DNA from 2 places in the Methylosinus sp. PW1 genome. Region 2 is predicted to be linked to the other one. Evidence: riboswitches for the same ligand, from Rfam matches in the RefSeq annotation. Region 2 holds a riboswitch; the other holds the start of a gene.
The links. Region 2 has a riboswitch for cobalamin ahead of K369_RS05500 (CbtB-domain containing protein). Riboswitches for the same ligand answer to the same signal wherever they lie in the genome.
Positions count from the first base shown of each region.

Region 1: it holds a riboswitch for cobalamin, as region 2 does, so the genes downstream of both, K369_RS09740 (TonB-dependent siderophore receptor) here and K369_RS05500 (CbtB-domain containing protein) in region 2, are expected to answer to the same signal.

Region 1 covers NZ_JQNK01000009.1:81,943-90,354, forward strand. Annotated here, with positions in the region: gene K369_RS09740 (TonB-dependent siderophore receptor) at 7-2,031, opposite strand; cobalamin riboswitch at 2,141-2,345, opposite strand; gene K369_RS09745 (cupin domain-containing protein) at 2,494-2,925, shown strand; gene K369_RS09750 (NAD-dependent succinate-semialdehyde dehydrogenase) at 2,931-4,382, opposite strand; gene K369_RS09755 (extracellular solute-binding protein) at 4,692-6,581, shown strand; gene K369_RS09760 (microcin C ABC transporter permease YejB) at 6,588-7,697, shown strand; gene K369_RS09765 (ABC transporter permease) at 7,702-8,412, shown strand, end outside.
Region 2 covers NZ_JQNK01000008.1:6,836-15,247, forward strand. Annotated here, with positions in the region: gene K369_RS05470 (hypothetical protein) at 1-270, shown strand, start outside; gene istA (IS21 family transposase) at 394-1,923, shown strand; gene istB (IS21-like element helper ATPase IstB) at 1,913-2,695, shown strand; partial or broken gene K369_RS25355 (JAB domain-containing protein) at 2,988-3,152, shown strand; gene cobO (cob(I)yrinic acid a,c-diamide adenosyltransferase) at 3,162-3,800, opposite strand; gene K369_RS05490 (DUF86 domain-containing protein) at 3,821-4,159, opposite strand; gene K369_RS05495 (nucleotidyltransferase family protein) at 4,149-4,451, opposite strand; cobalamin riboswitch at 4,499-4,694, shown strand; gene K369_RS05500 (CbtB-domain containing protein) at 4,725-4,910, shown strand; gene K369_RS05505 (CbtA family protein) at 4,918-5,625, shown strand; gene cobW (cobalamin biosynthesis protein CobW) at 5,622-6,656, shown strand; gene cobN (cobaltochelatase subunit CobN) at 6,666-8,412, shown strand, end outside.

The DNA of each region.
Region 1 (8,412 bases), on a different contig from region 2:
GCTTCATCACCAGCTGAATTTCACGCCGCCATAGATGGAGCGTCCCGCCGTTCCGTAGTTGAAGACTTCCTCGTAGCGCGCATCATTGACGTTCTCGATCCGCGCGAACACAGACATGCATTCGTCGATCTTGTAATCGGCGAAGAGATCGAGCTTGGCGTAAGGCGCGAGCGTCACGCGCTGCGAGAAAATATAGTCATAGTCGGGATTGGGACCGACGTAGCTGAGGCGCGCATCGAGCTCAAGCCCTGCGATTCCCGTGTAGATGAGGGAGCCCGTCGCCTTGTCGCGCGGCCGACGGTACAAGCTACGATGCGTCGTCAGATTTTCCGCGGCGAGATGCGTGTAGCTGGCGCGCAAGCGCCATTCGCCGGGAACGACGATCGCCTCGCCGGAGAATTCGACGCCTTTCGTGCGCGCGCGGCCGACATTGTAATAGCAGCCGAAAGCCTGTGTCGCAGCGCAGCTCGGCGCGCGGCCGAATTCGATGAGGTCGCGAAAGCGATTTTCGAACAGCGACACGGAGGCGTAGAGACGCTCGCCGAACAAGGATTGATCGACGCCGACGTCATAGCCGACGCTCGTCTCCGGCGCGAGCGTCGGATCGCCATATTGGCTGAAGCGCTGATAGAGCGAGGCGACGCGCGCGCCCGTGCCGGCGCTGCCGCGCAATTTGGTCCCCGTCTCCTCGAGGCGATAAGCGGCGGTGGCGCGCCATGTCGCGAAGGTGCGGTTCTGATCGACGGCGTCGATGCGGCCGCCATAGGAGAGATCGACGCGCTCGAGCATTGTGAGCTTATGCTGAGCGAAGCCCGAATGCGTCGTCTGCGCAGCGTCGATCGGCGTGAATGTGGTCGGCGGAACCGGATCCTGCGACGTGCGGACAGACTCCGTCTCATTGCGGGCGCCGAAGGTCAGCAGGCCGAATCCGCCGAGCGTGAGATCGCCCTGATATTCGAAGCCGCGCCGCGTTCCACGATAGCCGCGCCGGCAATTATAGGCGTCGAAGCTCGCATCATAGCAGGAGCGCGCCTGCCAAACGTCGCGGTTCGTCACATTGCCGAACAGAGTGAAGCGATTGTGCAATGCGCGATCGAACATGTCGGCGTCGACGCGCGCATAGAATTGCGCGAATGTCGCGTGCTGATGGTTCTGCGGATCGTAGACGTCGATCGCCGAGAAGGAATAAGGATTGTCGAAGCGGATCGCGCTGTCATAGCCGAAGAATGCGGCCTCGACCGCGATATCCTCATTCACGCGATAGCCGAGGCGCGCGCTGGCGCCGCCTTTTCTGGTCGGATCATTGGGCGGCAGAGGCGGCAAAGGCGTCTTGCCGTCGCCGATCGTCAGCGGACGCGCGATGCGATAGCCATAGCGCGGATGACCGTCGACTGTGAGCGCATCGATCGCGAATGCGTACCACAAGCGATCCTCGCTTCCCGAGACGCGCGCGCGCAAATGTCCGGTTCCGTAGGAGCCGCCCTCGACCAGAAGAGACGCGCGCGGCCGCCCCTCGCCTTTGCGCGTGACGATGTGAATGACGCCGCCCATCGCATCAGAGCCATAGAGCGCCGATTGCGGGCCGCGCAGCACCTCTATGCGCTCTATGTCCGTGGCGACGAGGCCGCCGAGATCGACAGAGCCATCGGTGGAGGACGGATCGCCGATGCGCACGCCATCGACGAGGACGAGCGTCTGGCCGGGCGTCGCGCCGCGTAGAAACACGGATGTCTGCGCGCCGGGACCGCCCGTCTCATAGAGATCGAGGCCCGGCGCGCCGCGCAGCGCCTCGGTGAGCCCGGTCGCGCCGCGCTTCTCGATCTGCGCGGACGGGATCACGGTGACGGCCGAGGAGGATTTGTCGACGCGCTCTTCGACGCGATCGGCGGAGACGATGGTCGCCGCGCCGATCTCGACCGTGGGCAGCGCCTCCTGCCCTGCGGCGGAAGCGAGAAGGAGAAGCGATGCGGAAAGAAACGCAATATGAGAAGCAGCGCCCGTGAGGGCGGCCCGATGGGACAGGGAGGACATTGCCGGAAGACTCGCAGCAGACGTGGGCCGTCACTGCGAAAGGTCGCGACCCTCTCGCGCTCTGCGAAAGGGTCTCGGCCGCCTCGGTGCACCCCGCCCGACGCTATCGCGCGTGACCACGACTGATGGCAGGTCTCCTGGCTCGCGGGTCAGCGCCTTCGGATCGCCTTCCCGGAGCGTCTGCTCCAGTGGCTCGTTTGATCCTCGGCTCGCCGCTCACAGTTGCGGGGGCAGCCGCGGCTTCGCGCCGTCGCCAGCGCTCACCGCATTCCCTTTTGATCCCTCGAGAGGGAACCATCGTCTTTCAATAGAGCCGCACAGCGCTCCCCTGTCAAGCACGCGGAACGAAGCCGCGCGCAGCGCGTTGGGACTGCGGCGGGACTCGTCCCAGGAACTCGCGCCCGGAACTCGCGCCCGGAACTCGCGCCATGGAAAATTCGATTAGAATTTCGGAGAAGATCAATGAGCGCCATTCACCTCGTCGCCACCAATGACCTCCCGCGCGCGCAAGTTGGCGGCGTGGACGATCCGAGCGTGCGCTGGGCGGGCGCCTTCGCCTCCTGCGGCGAGCATGGCGCGACGCAATCCTCGACCATCGTCTATGAGATCGAGCCCGGCGGACGGCTCGGCTGGCACACGGACGCCACCGAGGAGACGCAATATATTCTCGGCGGCTGCGGCGAATTGCGCGCAGAAGGCGGCGTCGTCCATCACGTGCGGCCGGGCGATGTCTTCGTCATTCCGACGCCGCTGAGGCATGATCTCGTCAACACGGGCGAGGAAACGCTGCGCGCCGTCGCCTTCTTCGCGGCGCCGATGTTCACGCAGCGTTTCGACAATGTGATGATCGCGCCCGACGTGCATGTGCTGGGCACGCCGAACCGCGCAGGCTGAGCGCCTCACATATTGCCGAGACAGACATATTTGATCTCGAGATAGCTCTCTATTCCGTATTTGGAGCCCTCGCGTCCCATGCCCGATTGCTTCACGCCGCCGAACGGCGCCGCCTCGCTCGACATCAGCGACTCGTTGACGCCGACCATGCCGAACTCCAGCTGCTCGGCGACGCGGAACACGCGCGCTATGTCGCGGCTGTAGAAATAAGCGGCGAGGCCATAATGCGTCGAATTGGCGAGGCGAAGCGCCTCCGCTTCATCCTCGAAAGTGGTGATCGCGGCGACGGGGCCGAAGATCTCCTCCACGAAAATCTGCATGTCCGGCCGCGTATCGAAGAGCACGGTCGGCGAATAGAAATTGCCGCCGAGCTCATGCCGTCCGCCGCCGGTCAGCACTCTCGCGCCGCGCGCGCGGGCGTCGGCGACGAGACGCTCGACCTTCTCGACCGCCGCCTCTTCGATCAGCGGGCCGATGACGACGCCGGGCTCGACGCCGCGCCCGACCTTCAGCCTGGAGGCCGCCTCGGCGAGCTTGGCGCCGAAGGCCTCGGCGACGTCTTTCTGCACGAGGAAGCGATTGGCGCAGACGCAGGTCTGGCCGCTGTTGCGATATTTGGTCGCGAGCGCGCCCTTCACCGCGAGGTCGAGATCGGCGTCGGCGAAGACGATGAAAGGCGCATTGCCGCCGAGCTCCATCGAGCATTTCTGCACATTCTCCGCCGCCTGGCGCAGAAGAATCTTCCCCACCTCGGTCGAGCCGGTGAAGCTGATCTTGCGCACGGTCGGATTGGAGGTGAGCTCGGCGCCGACGCTGGCGGGGTCGTTGGTCGTCACCACATTGAGCACGCCGTCCGGCACGCCGGCGCGCTGCGCGATCTCGGCCATCGCTATCGCCGAGAGCGGCGTCAGCTCGGCCGGCTTCACCACCATCGTGCAGCCGGCGGCGAGCGCTGCGCCGGCCTTGCGCGCGATCATGGCCGAAGGGAAGTTCCAGGGCGTGATCGCGGCGGTGACGCCGATCGCCTGCTTGAACACGAGAATGCGCTTCTCGCGCGCCTGCTGCGGAATCACATCGCCATAGACGCGGCGGCCCTCCTCCGCGAACCAGTCGAAATAGGCGGCGGCATAGGCGATCTCGCCGCGCGCCTCGGCGATCGGCTTGCCCTGCTCCGCGGTGATGATCTGCGCGAGGCGCTCCTGATCGGCGAGCAGCAGATCATGCAGGCGCCGCAATATTTGCGCCCGCTCCTTGGCGAGCTTGCCGCGCCAGCCGGGCAAAGCGCGCTCGGCGGCCTCGATCGCGCGGCGCGTCTCCGCCGCGCCCAGGTCCGGGACCTCGGCCAATACCGCGCCCGTGGCCGGATCGCGAACGGCGAAGGTCGCGCCATTGTCGGCGGCGACGAAGGCGCCGTCGATGAAGGCCTGGTGGCGGAACGGGCGGGGCTCTCTGGTCATCTCGGCTGCGCTCCCGACGCGATACGAAAGGGGCCATCGAATACGGCGCCTTGGCCAGCGGACACAACATTTAGCTTCCGCAAATCTCGCGGGGCCGGCTCGCCAGCGGTCCCGCTGCCCGAAAAGCGGCGCTTTCCTCGCGTATCCGGCGCCCTCCCGCGGAAGGCGGAACCGCGGCCCCGGCTCGCGCGTCATATGGGAAGCGACTGCAATCTCATATGGCTTCATCCCGAAAATCCGACATAATCGCGGGATTCGCGTGAGCCGCCGCGCTCACGCCAGCCCTGACGCCCCGAAAGCGAGATCACCTTGGCTGAAACACGCAATTTTCTTCCTGTGACGCGCCGCCGGGCGCTCGCCGCCCTCTCGAGCCTCGCCGGGGTCGCCCTGCCGGGATGGGCCGTGCGCCCCGCCTTCGCCGAAGCCGCGCCGGGCGAGACCGAGAGCCATGGGCTCTCCATTTTCGGCGAGCTCGCCGAGCCGGCGGACTTTCCGCATTTCGCCTATGTGAACCCCAAGGCGCCTAAGGGTGGAACATTGGTGATGGAGCCGCCGCCGCCCGAGAAGAACAGCTATGATTCGCTGAATCCTTATATTTTGCGCGGCAATCCGGCGGCGGGCGTCGGGCTCATCTATGACACGCTGCTGGCCGGCAGCCTCGACGAGCGCGATGCGCTCTATGGTCTGGTGGCCAAAAAGGTGCGCATCTCCGCCGACAAGCTCACCTATACATTCTTCCTGCGCAAGGAGGCGCGCTTTCACGACGGCTCGCCGCTCACCGCGCATGACGTCGCCTTCTCGCTCGACCTGCTGAAGGCCGAAGGCCATCCGATGATCTCGCAATCGCTGCGCGATCTCGTCAGCGCCAAGGCCGAGGCCGACGATGTTCTGGTGGTGAAGCTGGCGCCCGGCCGCGCCCGCGATCTGCCGATCATCGTCGCCAGCCAGCCGATCTTCTCCAAGGCCTATTACACCAAGCACAAGTTCAACGAGACGACGCTCGAGCCGCCGCTCGGCTCCTCCTCCTATAAGATCGGCGCGATCGATCCGGGCCGCTTCATCTCCTTCCAGCGCGTGCCGGACTATTGGGCGAAGGATTTGCCGGTCAATGTCGGCCAGGCCAATTTCGACACGATACGCTTCGATTATTACGGCGACCGCAATGTCGCTTTCGAGGCCTTCAAGGCCGGCGCCTTCACCGTGCATGAGGAATTCACCTCGGCAATATGGGCGACGGGCTACGACTTCCCCGCCTTTCGCGACGGGCGCGTGAAGCGCGAGGAAATTCCCGATTACAACATATCGGGAACGCAGGGCTGGTTCATGAACATACGCCGGCCGGTGTTCGCCGATCCGCGCGTGCGCAAGGCGCTCGGCTACGCATTCGATTTCGAATGGACCAATCATAATCTGATGTATGACTCGTATAAGCGCACGAGCTCCTATTTCGAGAATTCCGATCTCGAGGCCGTCGGCGTTCCGACGCCTGCCGAACTCGCTCTGCTCGAGCCATTCCGCGATCGTCTGCCTAAGGACGTCTTCGAGGCGCCGTTCCAGCCGCCGGTGTCGGACGGCTCGGGACAGGATCGCAATCTCTTGCGCAAGGCCGTCGATCTTTTGACCGAGGCCGGCTGCACGCGCAAGGACGGCCTGCTGCGCCTGCCCGACGGCAAGCCGCTCGAGTTCGAGTTCCTCTACAACACCAGCATGTTCGAGCGGCACACGCAGCCCTTCATCAAGAATCTGAAGCTGATCGGCGTCAACGCCCGCATGCGCATCGTGGACGCGGCGCAATACAAATCCCGCATCGACGATCATGATTACGACGTCATCATGGAGCGCGTGCGCATCGCCTATTCGCCGGGCGAGGAGCTGCGCATCATGTTCGGCTCCGAGGCGGCGCGCACCAAGGGCTCGCAAAATGTCATCGGCGTCGCCGATCCCGTCGTCGACGCGCTCATCGAGAAAGCGCTGGTCGCCAATTCGCGCGAGGAGCTGGCCGCCATCTGCCGCGCGCTGGACCGCGTGCTGATCGCCGGCCAATATTGGATTCCGCATTACTACAAGCCGACGCATTGGATCGCCCATTGGGACGTGTTCGGCCGCCCGGAGCGCTATCCGCGCTTCGACACGGGCATAGCCGCGACATGGTGGTGGGACGACGCCAAGGCGCGCAAGATCAATTACGCGGGGCGCTGAACCACTATGGCGGCTTACATTCTGCGACGCTTGCTGCTGATGATCCCGACGATCCTCGGCATCATGCTCATCTCCTTCGCCATTGTGCAATTCGCCCCCGGCGGTCCCGTCGAGCGCGTCATCGCGCAGCTGCAGGGCTATGACATGGGCGCGACCTCGCGCTTTTCCGGCGGCGGCGGCGATGTCGGCCGCGGCGGCGCGGCGACTCCCGGCGCCGGCGCGGAAGGCGCCTCCAAATATCGCGGCGCGCAGGGGCTCGATCCCAAATTCATCGCCGAGCTGGAAAAGCAGTTCGGCTTCGACAAGCCGGCCTGGGAACGCTTCCTGCTGATGGTGAAGAATTACGCCGTCTTCGACTTCGGCCGCAGCTATTTTCGCGACGAGAGCGTGCTGAAGCTCATCGGCGAGAAGCTGCCCGTGTCAATGTCGCTCGGCCTATGGATGACGCTCATCTCCTATTCCGTCTCCATCCCGCTCGGCATCGCCAAAGCGGTGCGCGACGGCGAGCGTTTCGATTCTTGGACGTCCAATCTCATCATCATCGGCTATGCGATTCCGAGCTTCCTCTTCGCAATGCTGCTCATCGTGCTCTTCGCCGGCGGCTCCTTCTGGCAGATTTTTCCATTGCGCGGCCTCGTCTCGGAGAATTTCTCCGAGCTGTCGCTGCCGGCCAAGGTCGGCGATTATCTCTGGCACATCTGCCTGCCCGTGCTCGCCATGACGCTCGGCGCCTTCGCGACGCAGACCTTTCTGACCAAGAACTCCTTCTTGGACGAAATCCGCAAGCAATATGTGCAGACGGCGCGCATGAAGGGCCTCACCGAGAACCGCGTGCTCTACGGCCATGTGTTCCGCAACGCCATGCTCATCGTCGTCTCCGGCTTTCCGGGCGCCTTCGTGCATGCGTTCCTGACCGGCTCCGTGCTCATAGAGACGATCTTCTCGCTCGACGGGCTCGGCTATCTCTCCTACGAATCCATCGTCAATCGCGATTATCCGGTGGTGTTCGCCAATCTCTATATTTTCGCGCTGCTGGGCCTCGTGGTGAATCTGCTCTCGGACCTCACCTACACATGGATCGATCCGCGCATCGATTTCGAGACGCGCGAGGTCTGACGCCATGAACGAGACCAGCGCCCCCGCCCCGACGACGAAGCTCGCGCCGGAAATTCCCGGCGGCGGCCTCTTGCGCCTGCGGCCGATCGATCGCCGCCGGCTGCAGAATTTCAAGGCCAATACCAGGGGCTATTGGTCCTTCTGGATATTCATGGCGCTTTTTCTGCTTTCGCTGGCGTCCAACTTCATCGCCAATGACAAGCCCGTGCTCGCCTATTACAAGGGCGAGCTGCTCTTCCCGATCTTCAAAGATTACCCGGAAGAGAAATTCGGCGGCTTTCTCGCGCGCACGGACTATCGCGATCCGACGATCGAGAAAGAGATCGACGCCAATGGCTGGATGATCTGGCCGCCGATACACTATTCCTACGACACGCATAATCTCGATCTGCCGACGCCGGCGCCCTCGCCGCCGACATGGCTGCTCACCAAGGCGCAATGCGAGGCCGCAGCGGCAAAAAAGCTCGGGCCCGACAAAGCGCATCTCGGCTGCTCGGCGATCGAATGGAACTGGCTCGGCACCGACGACCAAGGCCGCGACGTCGTCGCGCGCCTGCTCTATGGCTTCCGCATCTCGGTGCTGTTCGGCCTCATTCTGGCCGGCGTCTCCTCCGTCGTCGGCGTCGCAGCAGGCGCCGTGCAGGGCTTTTTCGGCGGACGCGTCGATCTCGTGTTTCAGCGCTTCATCGAAGTGTGGTCCTCGCTGCCGCAGCTC
Region 2 (8,412 bases):
CCAACGGACCACGCGATTGTTCGCAAGGAGCTTGGCGACGTATCCAGCCGCCGTGCGATCAAGCAGCTCATGCGTCAGACGGATGCGAGCGAGAGGACCGTGAAGCATTGGCTCTCAGCGCAGCACGGGCCGGATACGGTGTATTTCCTGCGCCTGGTGGTTTCGTCGCCCGTCATCAGGGCCTTCGTTCTCGGCCTGCTCGAAGGCCCGGCGGCGATCCCGTTGACCGGCTGGCCCGGTGGATCGCATATCGCTCGCCAGAGCCCGTGAAGCCTATGCGGTGTTGATTTCCACTGAGAGCTGACCCAGGCAGCACGAGTTTTTCCACCGAGAACTGACCCATGTTCGAACCTTTCCCCCTCGACCGTCGTGGGGGACCTTGGAGTGATCGACATGGAGTTATTGAGCGTCATCCGACGCTGGCGATATCGGCAGGAGTTTTCGATCCGGGAGATTGCGCGACGCACGGGGCTGTCGCGCAATACGGTGCGCAAATACCTGCGCTCGGACAGCGTGGAGCCGGGGTTCGCCACGCCCGATCGACCGAGCCGGCTCGATCCGTTCGCCGACAAGCTGGCGCACATGCTGCGTCAGGAGGCCGCAAAATCGCGCAAGCAGAAGCGGACGGTCAAGCAGTTGCACGCGGATCTGGTCGCCCTCGGCTACGACGGCTCCTACAATCGCGTGGCGGCGTTCGCGCGCGAGTGGAAGGCGGCGCGGCATCGGGAGCAGCAGACCTGCGGGCGCGGCGCGTTCGTGCCGCTGACGTTTCTGCCCGGCGAGGCGTTCCAGTTCGACTGGTCGGAGGATTGGGCGATCATCGCGGGCGAGCGGACGAAGTTGCAGGTCGCCCAGTTCAAGCTCTCCTACAGCCGTGCGTTCTTCCTTCGCGCCTACCCGCAGCAGACGCATGAGATGCTCTTCGACGCCCACAACCACGCCTTCCGCGTGCTGGGCGGCGTGCCCCGGCGAGGCGTCTACGACAACATGCGCACCGCGATCGACAAGATCGGGCGTGGCAAAGAACGCCAGGTCAACGCCCGCTTCGCCGCGATGGTCAGCCACTTCCTGTTCGAGGCCGCATTCTGCAATCCGGCCTCCGGCTGGGAAAAGGGGCAAATCGAGAAGAACGTTCAGGATGCTCGTCATCGCCTCTGGCAGCCAATCCCGAGCTTTCCGTCGCTGGCGGCGCTCAACGACTGGCTGGAGGCGCGATGCCGCGAGCTGTGGGCCGAGATTCCGCACAGCGCGCAGCCGGGGACGATCGCGGAGGCTTGGCGCGAGGAGGTTCCGCAACTGATGCAGCCTCCGCGGCCATTCGACGGCTTCGTCGAACACACCAAGCGGGTCACGCCGACGTGCCTGATCCATCTGGACCGCAATCGCTACAGCGTGCCGGCTTCATTCGCCAATCGCCCCGTCAGCGTGCGGGTCTACCCTGAGCGCGTCGTCGTCGCCGCCGAGGGGCAGATCGTGTGCGAGCACGCCCGCGTCTTCGCCCGGTCGCATGACGACAAGAGCGTGACGGTCTACGACTGGCGGCATTATCTCTCCGTCATCCAGCGCAAGCCGGGCGCGCTGCGCAATGGCGCGCCCTTCGCGGAACTGCCGGTCGCCTTACGGACGCTGCAACAGCGCATGCTCGAGAAGCCGGGAGGCGACCGTGAGATGGTCGAGATTTTGGCTCTGGTCCTACAGCACGACGAGCAGGCCGTGCTGACCGCCGTCCAATTGGCGCTGGAGGCCGGCGCGCCGACCAAGACGCACATCTTGAACCTGTTGCATCGCTTGGTGGACGGCAAGCCGGTCGACGCGCCGCCCGTGAAACCGCCCAACGCGCTGACGCTCACCACCGAGCCGCAGGCCAATGTCGAGCGTTACGACGCGCTGCGCAAGGGTCGGGAGGCGCGCCATGCGTCATAATCCCGCCGCCGGCGCCATCGTCATCATGCTGCGCAGTCTCAAAATGCACGGCATGGCGCAAGCCGTCAGCGAGCTGACCGAGCAAGGCTCCCCGGCCTTCGAGGCCGCGCTGCCGATCCTGTCGCAACTCTTGAAGGCGGAAACCGCCGACCGGGAGGTGAGATCGATCGCCTACCAGCTCAAGTCCGCGCGGTTCCCGAACTATCGCGATCTCGCCGGCTTCGACTTCGCCAGCAGTGAGGTCAACGAGGCGCTCGCGCGCCAGCTTCATCGCTGCGAGTTCCTCGAGGATGCGCATAACGCCGTCCTGGTCGGGGGACCTGGCACGGGCAAGACGCATCTGGCGACAGCGATCGGCGTCCAGGCGATCGAGCATCACAGAAAGCGTGTGCGGTTCTTCTCCACCGTCGAGCTCGTAAACGCGCTCGAAGCCGAAAAGCACCAAGGCAAGTCGGGCCAAGTCGCGGCGCGGCTCGTTCATTCCGATCTCGTCATCCTCGATGAGCTCGGCTACCTGCCGTTCAGCGGCTCCGGCGGGGCGTTGCTGTTCCATCTGCTGAGCAAGCTCTACGAGCGAACCAGCGTCATCATCACGACGAATCTGAGCTTCGGCGAATGGGCCGCCGTCTTCGGGGACGCCAAGATGACGACGGCTCTGCTCGATCGCCTCACTCACCGCTGCCATATCCTCGAAACTGGAAACGACAGCTTCCGGTTCAAGGACAGCTCGGCGAAGGCGGACAAACCTGCAAAGGAAAAGACCAAAACTTGACGACCGACTGAGCCGCAAGCCATCTTCAACCCGGGTCACTTCTCAATGGAAATCCCGGGTCAAATCTCGACGGAAATCTACACCCGAGGGCTCCGCCGAATCGGTGGGCTTGAATTGTGAGGCGGAAAGGATGAAGTTCGGTGCCGTGCGTGACGTGAACTCGCTGAGCGCGCTGATGATCGCCCGTGACGATCACGATAGCGCACTAAGCGCAGCTCCCAAACCCCGGCACCACCTTCAGCGGTTCTTCAAAAAAATCATTGAATATCAAAATGATAATGAACACAGTGGGATGACGCATAATCACCCGTCCGGCGATCCGACGCCTTCCACCGCCGACATTCGCATGACGCTGGACATTATCGCCATAGCGCAGCCTTTCGGCATCGCCGTGCACGACCATCTGATCGTCGGGCGGAATGGGCATTCGAGCCTGAAAGGGCTGAAATTCATTTGAGGCGCCGCCTCAAAACTCGATTCCGGCCTGCGCCTTCACCCCGGCCTGGAAGTGGTGCTTGACCATTGTCATCTCGGTGACGAGATCGGCCGCCGCGATCAGCTCCGGCTTGGCGTTGCGGCCGGTGACGACGATGTGGAGATCGCCGCGCCGCGCCGTCAGCGCCGCGATCACCTCATCGAGCGGCAGATGCTCGTAACGGAGCGCGATCGACAATTCGTCGAGCACGAGCAGCCGAATCGACTTCGAGGCCATCAGCTCCTTCGCCTTCTCCCAGGCGCGCCGGGCCGCCGCCTCGTCGCGGGCGCGGTCCTGCGTCTCCCAGGTGAAGCCCTCGCCGAGCGTGTGCCAGGCGAGCAGCCCGTCCTCGCGGCCGAGCCTCTCGAGAATGCGCCGCTCGCCCGTGTCCCAGGCGCCCTTGCCGAATTGCACGACGCCCACCGCGAGCCCATGTCCCATCGCCCGCAGAGCGAGGCCGAAGGCCGCGGTCGATTTGCCCTTGCCGGGGCCGGTATGGACCATCAGCAGGCCTTTTTCGGCGATGCTCTTGCCGGCGACCTCGGCGTCCTGCACGGCCTTGCGCTTCTCCATCTTCTCACGATGGCGGCGGGCGGCGTCTTCTTCGAGCGGCTTGCTGGCGTCGGTCATGATTTTAATAAAGCGCAGGGCTAGCCATCTGTCGAGATTGCCGTCAGCAACGACCGAAGCGCTGGGATTTCTTCCGTCGCTGTCTTCCATAAGATATTGCAGTCGATGTCGTAATAGGCGTGAATCAAACGATTGCGCATCGATGTGATCTCGCGCCAGGGCACAGAGGGCGCGGCGGCGCGAGTCTCGAGACTTACTTTGGATGCCGCCTCGCCCATGATTTCGATCGCGCGAGCCAGCGCGAAGGTGAGCATTCGATCCCTGTCGAGATCGCTGCGCACACGGCCCACGATGAAACGGCCGGCGTCTTCCGCAGCCTCGATCATATGGCGAATTCGTATCACATCGTCAGGCGGCATACTGAATCTCGGCCTTGCGTACGACGTCCTCACGAAAATATCGGCTGAGATCCCCGGCCGTTCGCAGGTCGATGGTCCGTCCGCCGAGCAGTTCGGACAGTTCCGTCTCGATGCGGGCCATTCCGAGCAGCCCCGGCTCGCGATCCGGCTCGAACTCGACCAGGAGATCGATATCGCTGTCCGGCCGAGCAGAGCCTGAGAGCTCGGAGCCGAACAAAGAGAGCCTGAGGATGTGATGCCGACGGCAGACGGCGGCCAACGCGTCCAGGTCGGGGAAGACCAGGGCAGACATTCGTCAACTCCTCGTAGCCGCGCCGTTTGACGGCGCCCGAGCGCCAGATTATGACTGGTTGCGACGGTCCTCCGCAAGGAGGCGAAGAGGGAATGCGGTATGGGGCTCGCCCCTGATCCGCGGCTGCCCCCGCAACTGTGAGCGGCGAGCGCGCGCCCGTGATGCCACTGGGTCAAAGCCCGGGAAGGCGGCGCGCGCAGCGACCCGTGAGCCAGGAGACCTGCCGTCGCCCGAAACCATTGAGGCCGCCGGTGGGGCGGCGAGGAGCAGAACATGACCACGAAGACCCTTTCCGCCGCCGCGATCGTCTCCGCCAGCCGTCTCGAGATCCTGCGCGCTGCGCTGGTCGTGTTCACGCTCGGCGCCGGGCTCGTCTATCTCGCCGGCTTCTCTTATGCGAGCGTCGCGCATAACGCCGCGCATGATTCGCGCCATTCGCTCGGCTTCCCCTGCCATTGACGCAGCGGTGATCCAGCGACTCCTCGCGGTCGGCCTTTTGGCCGGCCTTCTCGCGGGGCTAGCGGTCGCGGCCCTGCAGAATGTCACCACGACTCCGCTGATCCTCGCCGCCGAGGTCTATGAGACCGCGGCCGAACAGGCTCATGCCGGAGTCGAGGCGCATCAGCACGCGCACGCCGTCGAGCCCGCTTGGGAGCCCGCGCCGGGCCTCCAGCGCACCGCCGCGACCAGCCTCGCCACCAGCGTCACCTCCATCGGCTACGCTTTCGTGCTGCTGGCTCTGATGCTGCTCTCCGGCGAGACGATCGAGCCCAAGCGCGCCGCGCTCTGGGGCGTCTGCGCTTTCGCCTCCACAGGCCTCGCCACCAGCCTCGGCCTCGCGCCGGAGCTGCCCGGCAGCGCCGCCGGCGATCTCGCCGCGCGCCAGCTCTGGTGGATCGGCACGGCGGCCGCGACCGGCGCCGGGCTCTTCGCCGTGCTGCGCGTCGAGCGCCCGCTCGTAAAGGCGCTCGGCGTCGCGCTGATTCTCGCGCCGCATCTCATCGGCGCGCCGCAGCCGCCCGCGCCGGAGAGCACCGCGCCGGCCGAGCTGGCCGCGCGTTTCGCCGCCGCTTCGCTCGCCATTCATGCGCTCACCTGGATTCTGGTCGGCGCGGCGGTCGGCTTCGTCTGGCGCCGTCTCCCGACAAAGACCGGCGCGGAGGCCGCGGCGTGAGCGCTCTCGCCAAAATCCCCGCCACCATCGTCACCGGCTTTCTCGGCGCCGGCAAGACGACGCTGATTCGCCATATCCTCGAGACGGCGCGCGGCCGCCGCCTCGCGCTCATCATCAACGAGTTCGGCGATGTCGGCGTCGATGGCGACATTCTTCGCGCCTGCGGCGTGGAGAATTGCCCCGAGGAAAACATCGTCGAGCTGGCCAATGGGTGCCTCTGCTGCACCGTGGCCGATGATTTCGCGCCGGCGATCGAGGCGCTGCTCGCGCATCCGAACCGGCCCGAGCACATCATCATCGAGACCTCCGGCCTCGCTCTGCCCAAGCCTCTGGTCAAAGCCTTCGAATGGCCGACGATCCGCCCGCATCTCACGGTCGATGGCGTCATCGCCGTGGTGGACGGCCCGGCGGTGGCGGCGGGCCGCTTCGCCGATGATCTCGACGCCATCGCCAAAGAGCGCGCCGAAACCCTCGCGATCGACCACGACAATCCGCTGGAAGAAGTGTTCGAGGATCAGCTTCTCTGCGCCGATCTCATCGTGCTCAACAAGACCGATCTGCTGAGCGCGGAAGACGAAGCGCAAGTCACAGAGCAAATCCGCGCCACCGCGCCCCGCGCGGTAAAGCTGCTGCGCGCCAGCGAGGGCAGGCTCGATCCCGCCATATTGCTCGGCCTCGGCGCGGCGGCGGAGGACGATCTCGCCAATCGCCCCTCTCACCATGATACGGAAGAGGGCCATGATCACGATGATTTCGAGAGCTTCGTCGTCGAGATCGCCGCCGCGCGCGATCCTGGCGAGCTGATCGAGCGCTTGGCCCGCGTCGCCGAGGCGCATGACGTTCTTCGCATGAAAGGCTTCGTCGAGATCGCCGGCAAGCCGATGCGCCTATTGGTGCAGGGCGTCGGCGCGCGCTTTCGTCATCAGTTCGACCGCCCCTGGCGCGCCGATGAAACGCGCGCGAGCCGCCTCGTCGTCATCGGCGAGAAGGGTCTCGATCGCGCGGGCGTGACGGCCATGCTGACGAGCTGAGGACGCGCCATGCATCTGCTCGCGCGCGATCTCCACGGCCTCGACGAGAATGAGGCGGCGGTCGACCTCGGGCAGACGCCGGCGCAAATCGTCTTCCTTTCCTTCTCCGACGCCGAGCTTTGCCTCCTCGCCGAGCTGCATGAGCAGAACGCCGCGCTTCCCTCCTTGCGCTGTGCCTCGCTCGCCCGGCTGAAGCACCCCTATTCGGTCGATCTCTACATCGACAAGGTCGCGCGCCATGCGCGGCTCGTGGTCGTGCGCCTGCTGGGCGGCAAGGATTACTGGGCCTATGGCGTCGACGAGCTCGCGACCGCGGCGCGCATGCGCGGCTTCGCGCTGGCGATCGTTCCGGGCGACATTCATGGCGATGAAAGGCTGGAGCGAGCCTCCACGCTTTCTTCCGACGCGCTCGCGCGCATCTGGTCCTTCTTCCGCGACGGAGGCCCGGACAATCTGCGCTCCTTCCTCGGCTACGCCGCGACTCTCGCCGGAACGCCCACGCCCTGGCGCGAGAGCGCGCCCGCGCCGGTCGCCGGCCGCTGCGAGCAAGCCTGCCGTTCAGCCCTTTCCACCAACCCTCCCCCTCATGCTGAGGAGTCTCCGCAGGAGCCGTCTCGAAGCACGAGGGGGAGTTTCAGAAGTCCGTGCGTGACGGCTCCCCCGTCCTTCGAGACGCCCGCTGCGCGGGCTCCTCAGGATGAGGGAGCCTCCGGGCAATCGAGCGGCGCACAGGCGGCAGCGGCGCCGCGCGCGCTCGTCACTTTCTATCGCTCCGCTTGGCTCGCCGGCGATTTCGCGCCGATCGTCGCGCTCGCCGATGCGCTGCATGCGCGCGGCTTCTGCGTCGAAGCCTATTTCGTCGCCAGCCTCAAGGACGCCGCTTGCGAGACGCTGCTCGCGCAGACGATCGCAGATTTCCGTCCCGATGTGATTCTCAACGCCACCGCCTTCTCCGCGCGCACGGAAGGCGGCTCGGTGCTCGATCGCGCCGACGCGCCTGTTCTCCAAATCGCGCTCGCCACTTCGACGCGCGAAGCCTGGACGAACTCAAAGCGCGGCGCCAATGGCGCCGATCTCGCGATGAATGTCGTGCTGCCCGAGGTGGACGGCCGCATCTTCGCCGGCGCCGTCTCGTTCAAGGCGCAGACGCGCGCGCGCGCCGCCAGCGAGTTCGACGAGATTCGTCATTCCCCCGAGCCATCGCAGATAGATCACGTCGCGGCGCTCGCGCAGAATTGGGCGCGCCTGCGCCGGCTCGGACATAGCGAGAAGAGCCTCGCGCTGGTGCTCTCCGATTATCCGGCGAGACGCGGACGAGGCGGCTATGCAATCGGCCTCGACACGCCGAAAAGCGTGGTCGCCATTTGCGATCTGCTGCGCGACGCCGGTTACGAAATCGGATCGCTTTATCGTGACGGCGATCTCGTCATGCGCGCGCTGGAGGAAGCCGCGCATTGCGCCGAGCTGCCGCTCGCCGAATATCAGCGCCTCTTCGCCGCGCTGCCGGACGATTTCACTGGACAAGTCCTCGCCGCCTGGGGCGCGCCGCAAGAAGATCCGGCGTTCGCGAAAGGCGCCTTTCGCTTTTCCTGCATAGAGACCGGCAAGCTCGTCATCGCATTGCAGCCGGATCGCGGAAGCAGAGCCGAACGTCGCGAGACCTATCACGACGCCGAGCTCGCCCCGCGCCATGCCTATATCGCTTTCTATCTGTGGCTGCGCCACAGTCGAAGCATAGACGCGCTGATTCATCTCG